Linked DNA regions of Orrella dioscoreae. The protein of the gene in region 2 interacts with the protein of the main gene of each other region in a pairwise test. Links are inferred from orthologs where the notes say so. Each region holds a gene or a part of one and is shown on either strand. Other genes may lie near its edges. The genes, in order: pheT and secD.

Region 1 (3,337 bases), 890 kb from region 2 along the record:
CCACGGCGCTTGACGGGCTTCAGTTGTGTGAATTCCTGCTCCCAGTAGCGCAGCACGTGCGGCTTCACGCCGCAGAGGTCGCTGACTTCGCCGATGGTGAAGTAGCGCTTGGCCGGAATGGGAGGCAGGGCAACGGTAGGGTCGGGTCGAGTCATTGTTCGATTTTAGGCCGCGATGCCCGTCTATGCAGGGATGACAAAAGCCAACAAAACGTATCGTCCGCCGAGGATCCGCAAGGGATCAATCGTCGGCGTCGGAATCGTCCTCGGTGGATGCCGGCAAGCCCGTCTGCTCGACGGAGCTCTTGAGCTTCTGGCTGGCGTGGAACGTTACCACGCGGCGCGCGGCGATGGGAATCGTCTCGCCCGTCTTGGGATTGCGGCCGGGACGCGGCGGCTTGTTGCGCACCTGGAAGTTGCCAAAGCCCGAGAGCTTGACGGTGTCGCCCCTGACCAGCGCATCGCGGATCTCTTCGAAGAAGGTATCCACGATGTCCTTGGCTTCGCGCTTGTTCAAGCCCACGCGCTCGAACAGCAATTCGGCCAGTTCAGCCTTGGTCAGGGTACGGGGGTCGGCAGTGCTCATGTCGGCTCCGGATGATCAGGTGCGCAGGCGCACGCCATGTGCGTTGGCCAGGGCATCGCGCAGGGTCGCCATGCAGGCGTCGACGCGCGCATCTTCCAGCGTGACGACGGGGTCCTGCAGCCAGAAGCGGAACGCCAGGCTCTTGTCGGCGTCGGCGCCGGCCTTGGGGTCGCGCCACACGTCGAAGAGACGCACGTCACGCAGCACCGACAACGCCGGGTCATTGTCCGCCGTGGCGGCAATCGTGTCGAGCAGCGACTGCACGTCTACGCCGGCCGGCACCCACAGCGCCAGGTCGCGCACCACGATGGGCTGGCGCGACAGGTCGTCGGCCTGCGGCACGCGCGCGGGCGTCAGCGCATCCAGCGCGATCTCGAACAGCACGGGCGTGTGCGCCAGCTCGGCCTGCTGCACCCAACGGGGATGCAGTTCGCCGATCCAGCCGGCGGGCGCGCCATCGACGTCGATGCGGGCGCTGCGGCCGGGATGCAGGGCGGGATGCTCGGCGGCGACGAAGCGCACCGCGGACAGGCGCGCGCCGAAGAGCAGCTCCACGTCGCGCTTCACGTCATAGAAGTCGACCTGGCGGCTGGGCAGGCCCCACTGCTCTTCCGCTGCCGTGCCCCAGGCCGCCCCGCCCAGGCGTTGCGGCTGGTGCACGCCACGCACGGACAGGCCACCGGCTTCCACGCGCGGATCGCGGCTGAACACGCGGCCCAGTTCGAACACGCGCACGCGGCTCTGCTTGCGCTTGGCGTTGTGCACGATATTGGCGATCAGGCCGCCCATGAGGCTGCTGCGCATCACGGCCAGCTGGCTGGCGATGGGGTTCAGCAGCTTGATGGGGTCGTCATTGCCGGCGTAGTCACGCTCCCACTCGGCTTCGACGAAGGCGAAGTTGACCACTTCCTGGTAGTCCAGGGCGGCGACGGCGCGGCGCAGCGCGTGCGGGCCGTGCTCGGCCTCGGGCTGCGACAGCATGGTGGCGCGCGCCAGCGGCGGGCGGTCGGGAATGTTCTCGAAGCCGTGGATGCGGGCGACCTCTTCGATCAGGTCTTCCTCGATCTCGATGTCGAAGCGGTACGACGGCGGCGTGACGATGAAGTCCTCGCCTTCCTGCGTGAACGGCAGGCCCAGGCGCGTGAAGACCGATGCGATGTCATCGGTCGACACCGTGATGCCCAGCACGCGGGCGCAACGGGCGGTGCGCAGGCGCACCGGCGCGCGCGCGCCGGCTTCCTTCAGCGTGCCCACGGTCTGGTCGTCCAGCGGGCCGGCCTGGCCGCCGCAGATCTGCTGGATCAGGGCGGTGATGAATTCCAGGTGCTCGGGAATGCTGGCGTAGTCCACGCCACGTTCGAAGCGATGGCTGGCCTCGGAGCCGAAACGCAGGCGGCGCGCGCGGCCGGCAATGGCCTCGGGCCACCAGAACGCGGCCTCGACATAAATGTTGGTGGTGTCCAGCGTGACCGACGTGGCTTGGCCGCCCATGATGCCGGCCAGGCTTTCCACCTGTTCGCCAGCCGCGACGACCCCCATGTCGCCGTCCAGCTCGATGGTCTGGCCGTTCAGCAGTTCCAGCTTCTCGCCTTCGCGCGCCCAGCGCACGGTGAGCTGTTTGGCCGGCAGTTTGTCCAGGTCGAACACGTGCGACGGGCGGCCCAGTTCCAGCATGACGTAGTTGGAGATGTCGACCAGCACCGACACCGAGCGCTGCCCTGCCCGCTCCAGGCGGGTGCGCATCCACTCGGGCGTGGCCGCGCGCGCGTTCACGCCGCGGATGACACGGCCGCCGAAACGGCCGCACAGGCCGGGCGCCTGGATGTCGACGGGAATGACCTCGTCCAGTTCGACCTTGGCCGGCGCGGCTTGCGGCGTCTTCAGCGGCGCGCCCGTCAGGGCAGCCACTTCGCGCGCCACGCCGAGGATCGACAGGCAGTCGGCACGGTTGGGCGTGAGCTTCAGGGTGAAGACGGTGTCGTCCAGCGCCAGGGCATCGCGCAGGTCGCGGCCGGGCGCCAGGTCATCGGCCAGGACCATGAGGCCGCCGTGGTCCTGCGACAGGCCCAGTTCGCGGGCCGAGCACAGCATGCCCGAGGACTGCACGCCACGCATCTTGGCCACGCCGATCTTCATGCCGCCAGGCAGCTCGGCGCCCACGCGCGCCAGCGGCACGACCAGACCGGGCGCCGCGTTGGGCGCGCCGCAGACGATCTGCAGCGGCTCGCCCGAACCGTCGTCGACGCGGCAGACGCGCAGCTTGTCGGCGTCGGGGTGCTGGGTGGTTTCCAGGATACGGGCAACGACGATGCCCGAGAAAGGCGGCGCGGCCGGCACCGCGTCTTCGACCTCGAGGCCCGCCATGGTCAGGCGATGGCCCAACTCGTCCGAGGAAATCGCGGGGTCGACCAGCGTGCGCAGCCAGGATTCAGGAAATTGCATGATCTGCCGTGGAGATTAATCGTTGAACTGACGCAGGAAGCGAAGATCGCCTTCGAAGAACTGGCGCAGGTCGTTCACGCCATAACGCAGCATCGTCAGGCGCTCGAGGCCGGAGCCGAACGCGAAGCCGATGTAGCGCTCGGGATCGAGCCCGAAATTCATCACTACCTGGGGATGCACCTGGCCGCAGCCCGAGATTTCCAGCCAGCGGCCCTTGTTGGGGCCTGACATGAAGCGCATGTCGATCTCGGCCGAGGGCTCGGTGAAGGGGAAGAACGACGGGCGGAAACGCAGCTCCAGGTCGTCGGTC
Region 2 (3,189 bases):
AGAAGGCGAAGAAGCCCAGGATGATCACCACGTCGTGCAGGTTGGCGATCACGCCGGCCACCGCGAACTTCCATTCGAAGCGCATGCCCAGGTAGATCATGATGCCGACCACCACGAAGAGCAGCGCCAGCAGGCCGTTCTCGACCAGCTCATGGCCCACCTGCGGGCCGACGAACTCGACGCGGCGCAACGTGACCGAACTGTCGGCGGCCTGCAGCGCGCCCAGCACGGCCTCGCTCTGGCCGGCCGTGGTCTGGCCCTCTGCCAGCGGCAGGCGGATCATGACGTCGCGCGAGGTGCCGAAGTTCTGCACCTGGAAGTCGGTGTAGCCCAGGCCGGTGACGGCCGTGCGCACCTGGTCCAGCTGGGCGGCCTGCTCATAGCTGACCTCCATCAGCGTGCCGCCGGTGAACTCGATGGACAGGTGGAAGCCTCGGGTGGCGATGAAGAACACCGCCAGGACGAAGGTGATGAAGCTGATCGCGTTCAGCACCACGGCGTGGCGCATGAACGGGATGGTGCGATGGATGCGGAAAAATTCCATGTTGCAAGTTCCGGGTGACGGTCCGGGCGGCACGCGCCGCCCGGCTAACAGGTCGGATCAACGGGGATCGGATCAGCGCTGGGTGGGCTTCCAGACGGTGCCGATGGAAATGCTCTTGAGCTTGCGGCGGTTGCCATACCAGAGGTTGGCCAGCGCGCGCACGCCCACCACGGACGTGAACATGGAGGTCAGGATGCCCAGGCAGTGCACCACCGCGAAGCCGCGCACCGGGCCCGTACCGAAAGCCAGCAGCGCCAGCGCCACGATCAGCGTCGTCAGGTTCGAGTCCAGGATGGTTGCCCAGGCACGCTCGAAGCCATGATGGATGGCCTGCTGCGCCGTCGCGCCATTGCGCAGCTCCTCACGGATCCGCTCGTTGATCAGCACGTTCGCATCGATGGCCATGCCCAGGGTCAGCGCGATGGCCGCGATGCCGGGCAGCGTCAGCGTGGCCTGCAGCATGGACAGCAGCGCCAACAGCAGCAGCACGTTGAAGGTCAGGCCGATGGTCGAGAAGATGCCGAACAGGTGGTAATAAACGATGATGAAGACGGCGATGGCGATGAAGCCGAACAGCGTCGAATAGAAGCCCTTGGCGATGTTGTCCGCGCCCAGGCTCGGGCCGATGGTGCGTTCCTCGATGATTTCCATCGGGGCGGCCAGCGAACCGGCGCGCAGCAGCAGCGCGGTGTCGGCGGCCTCGGTGGCGCTCATGCTGCCCGAGATCTGCACCTGGCCGTTGGGGATTTCCACGCGGATGACCGGCGCCGTGACGACTTCGCCGCGGCCCTTCTCGAACAGCAGGATGGCCATGCGCTTGTTGACGTTCTCGCGCGTGACGTCGCGGAAGATGCGCGCGCCATTGGAGTCCAGCGTCAGGTGCACGGCAGCCTGCTGGCTTTGCTGGTCGCGGCCGGGCTGGGCGTCCTGCAAGTTCTCGCCCGTCAGGATGACCTGGCGGCGCACCAGCAGCGGACGGCCGTCGCGGTCCTGGTAGCGCTCCAGGCCGAAAGGCACGGTGCCGCTGGCCAGCGCGCTTTGCGCGGCGGGGCTGTCGTCCACCATGCGGATTTCCAGCGTGGCGGTGCGGCCCAGCAGTTCCTTGGCACGGGCCACGTCCTGCACGCCGGGCAGCTGGACCACGATGCGGTCGCCGCCCTGCTGCTGGATCACGGGCTCGGCGACGCCAAGCTCGTTGATCCGGTTGTGCAGCGTGGTGATGTTCTGGCGCAGCGCGTTGTTCTGGACGGTGGCGATGGCGGTCTGGCTCAGCACGCCGACCACCTGCGCACGATCGCCTTCCTGGCGCTCGGTGAACTGCAGGTCGGGCATGCGGCCGCGCAGGGCCGACAGCGCAGCGTCACGCACAGTGGCGTCGCTGAAGCTGGCCACCAGCGAGCGGCCGGCACGTTCGACCGTGCCGCCGGCGATCTTCTGGTCGCGCAGGATATTGCGGGCCTCGTTCGAGAGCGCCTCGTAGCGCGAGTTCAGCGCGCCATCCATGTCGACCTGCAGCAGGAAGTGCACGCCGCCGCGCAGGTCCAGGCCCAGCGACATGGGACGGGCACCGATAGCCGTCAGCCAGTTGGGCGAGGCGGGCAGCAGGTTCAGCGCGACCGTGTAGGACGGGTCGGCCGAATCGGGATTCAGGGAGCGCTCGATCAGGTCGCGCGCCTTCAATTGGATGTCGGTCGTGGCAAAGCGCACGCGGACGGTGCCCACGGGCCCGTTCATCTCGAAGCTGGCGCCGGTCGTCTCGAGGCCGGCCTCGGACAACAGCTGCTCGACACGATCGAGCATGGACGCATCCACCTTGACGGTCGACTTGGCGCTGGCCACCTGCACCGCCGGCGATTCGCCGAAGAAATTGGGCAAGGTGTAGAGCAGGCCGATCACCACCGCGATCAGGACGGTGGCGTATTTCCAGAGGGGGTAGCGGTTCATGGAGGAAAACGCAGGTGGTTGACTAACTTGGTAGAGAGGCCTTCGCCCCCATAAGACCTCGGCCCATCAGGGGCGCCGGGAAGCCGGCTTCGCCGGTCCCCCGGCGCCGCCCCCTTGAGGGGGAAGCGCGCAGCGCTTCGGGGGTGGGACTACCACTGGACTATCACAGGGCCTTGATGGTTCCCTTCGGCAGCACCGCGGAAACCGAGGGCTTCTGCACGATCACTTCGACCGGGCGATCGGCCAGGTCAGCCACTTCCACGGTGACGTAGTTGTCGCTGACCTTAGAGACCTTGCCCAGGATGCCACCGGCGGTGACGACTTCGTCACCCTTGGCCAGCTCGGACAGCAGCTGGCGATGGGCCTTCTGGCGCTTCATCTGCGGACGGATCATCAGGAAATAGAGGATCACGAACATCAGGACGATGGGCAGCATGCCCATCAGCGCGCCTGCGGGTTCGCTGCTGGCGGCGGCCTGCGCGAGGACGAGGCCGAGGTTGTCGGTTGCGAGCATCGGATTTCTCCTGATTGGAATTTTGGGTAATCGGCGATTGTAGCGGGGTTGCAAGACTTGTTCCGGCAAGCAACCGCGGAGGGGGCGCGGCCCCGTTTTCACCCCGGCGCCCCCGGGCGCCGCGCCGGGCAGGCCAGGGGCGCTAAAATCCCGCTTTTCCCTCTTATTCAGCGGCCCGCGGTGTCCC

Evidence for each region.
Region 1: the proteins of secD (region 2) and pheT interact in binary tests that used the Escherichia coli proteins (3 or more experiments, as listed by UniProt). The link is inferred for Orrella dioscoreae from one-to-one orthologs.

The regions. Positions count from the first base shown.
Region 1 is NZ_LT907988.1:2,742,029-2,745,365, forward strand. Bases 315-3,337 are described here. They hold pheT (phenylalanine--tRNA ligase subunit beta), read right to left. Parts: upstream 3,028-3,337; coding sequence 601-3,027; downstream 315-600. Other genes in these bases: ODI_RS12825 (integration host factor subunit alpha), read right to left, coding at 315-585; pheS (phenylalanine--tRNA ligase subunit alpha), read right to left, coding at 3,043-3,337. In the rest of the region: ODI_RS12820 (MerR family transcriptional regulator), read right to left, coding at 1-155; more of ODI_RS12825, read right to left, coding at 241-314.
Region 2 is NZ_LT907988.1:3,635,806-3,638,994, forward strand. Bases 53-2,927 are described here. They hold secD (protein translocase subunit SecD), read right to left. Parts: upstream 2,489-2,927; coding sequence 617-2,488; downstream 53-616. Other genes in these bases: secF (protein translocase subunit SecF), read right to left, coding at 53-544; yajC (preprotein translocase subunit YajC), read right to left, coding at 2,652-2,927. Also shown: more of secF, read right to left, coding at 1-52; more of yajC, read right to left, coding at 2,928-3,002. UniProt on the Escherichia coli protein: Part of the Sec protein translocase complex. Interacts with the SecYEG preprotein conducting channel. SecDF uses the proton motive force (PMF) to complete protein translocation after the ATP-dependent function of SecA.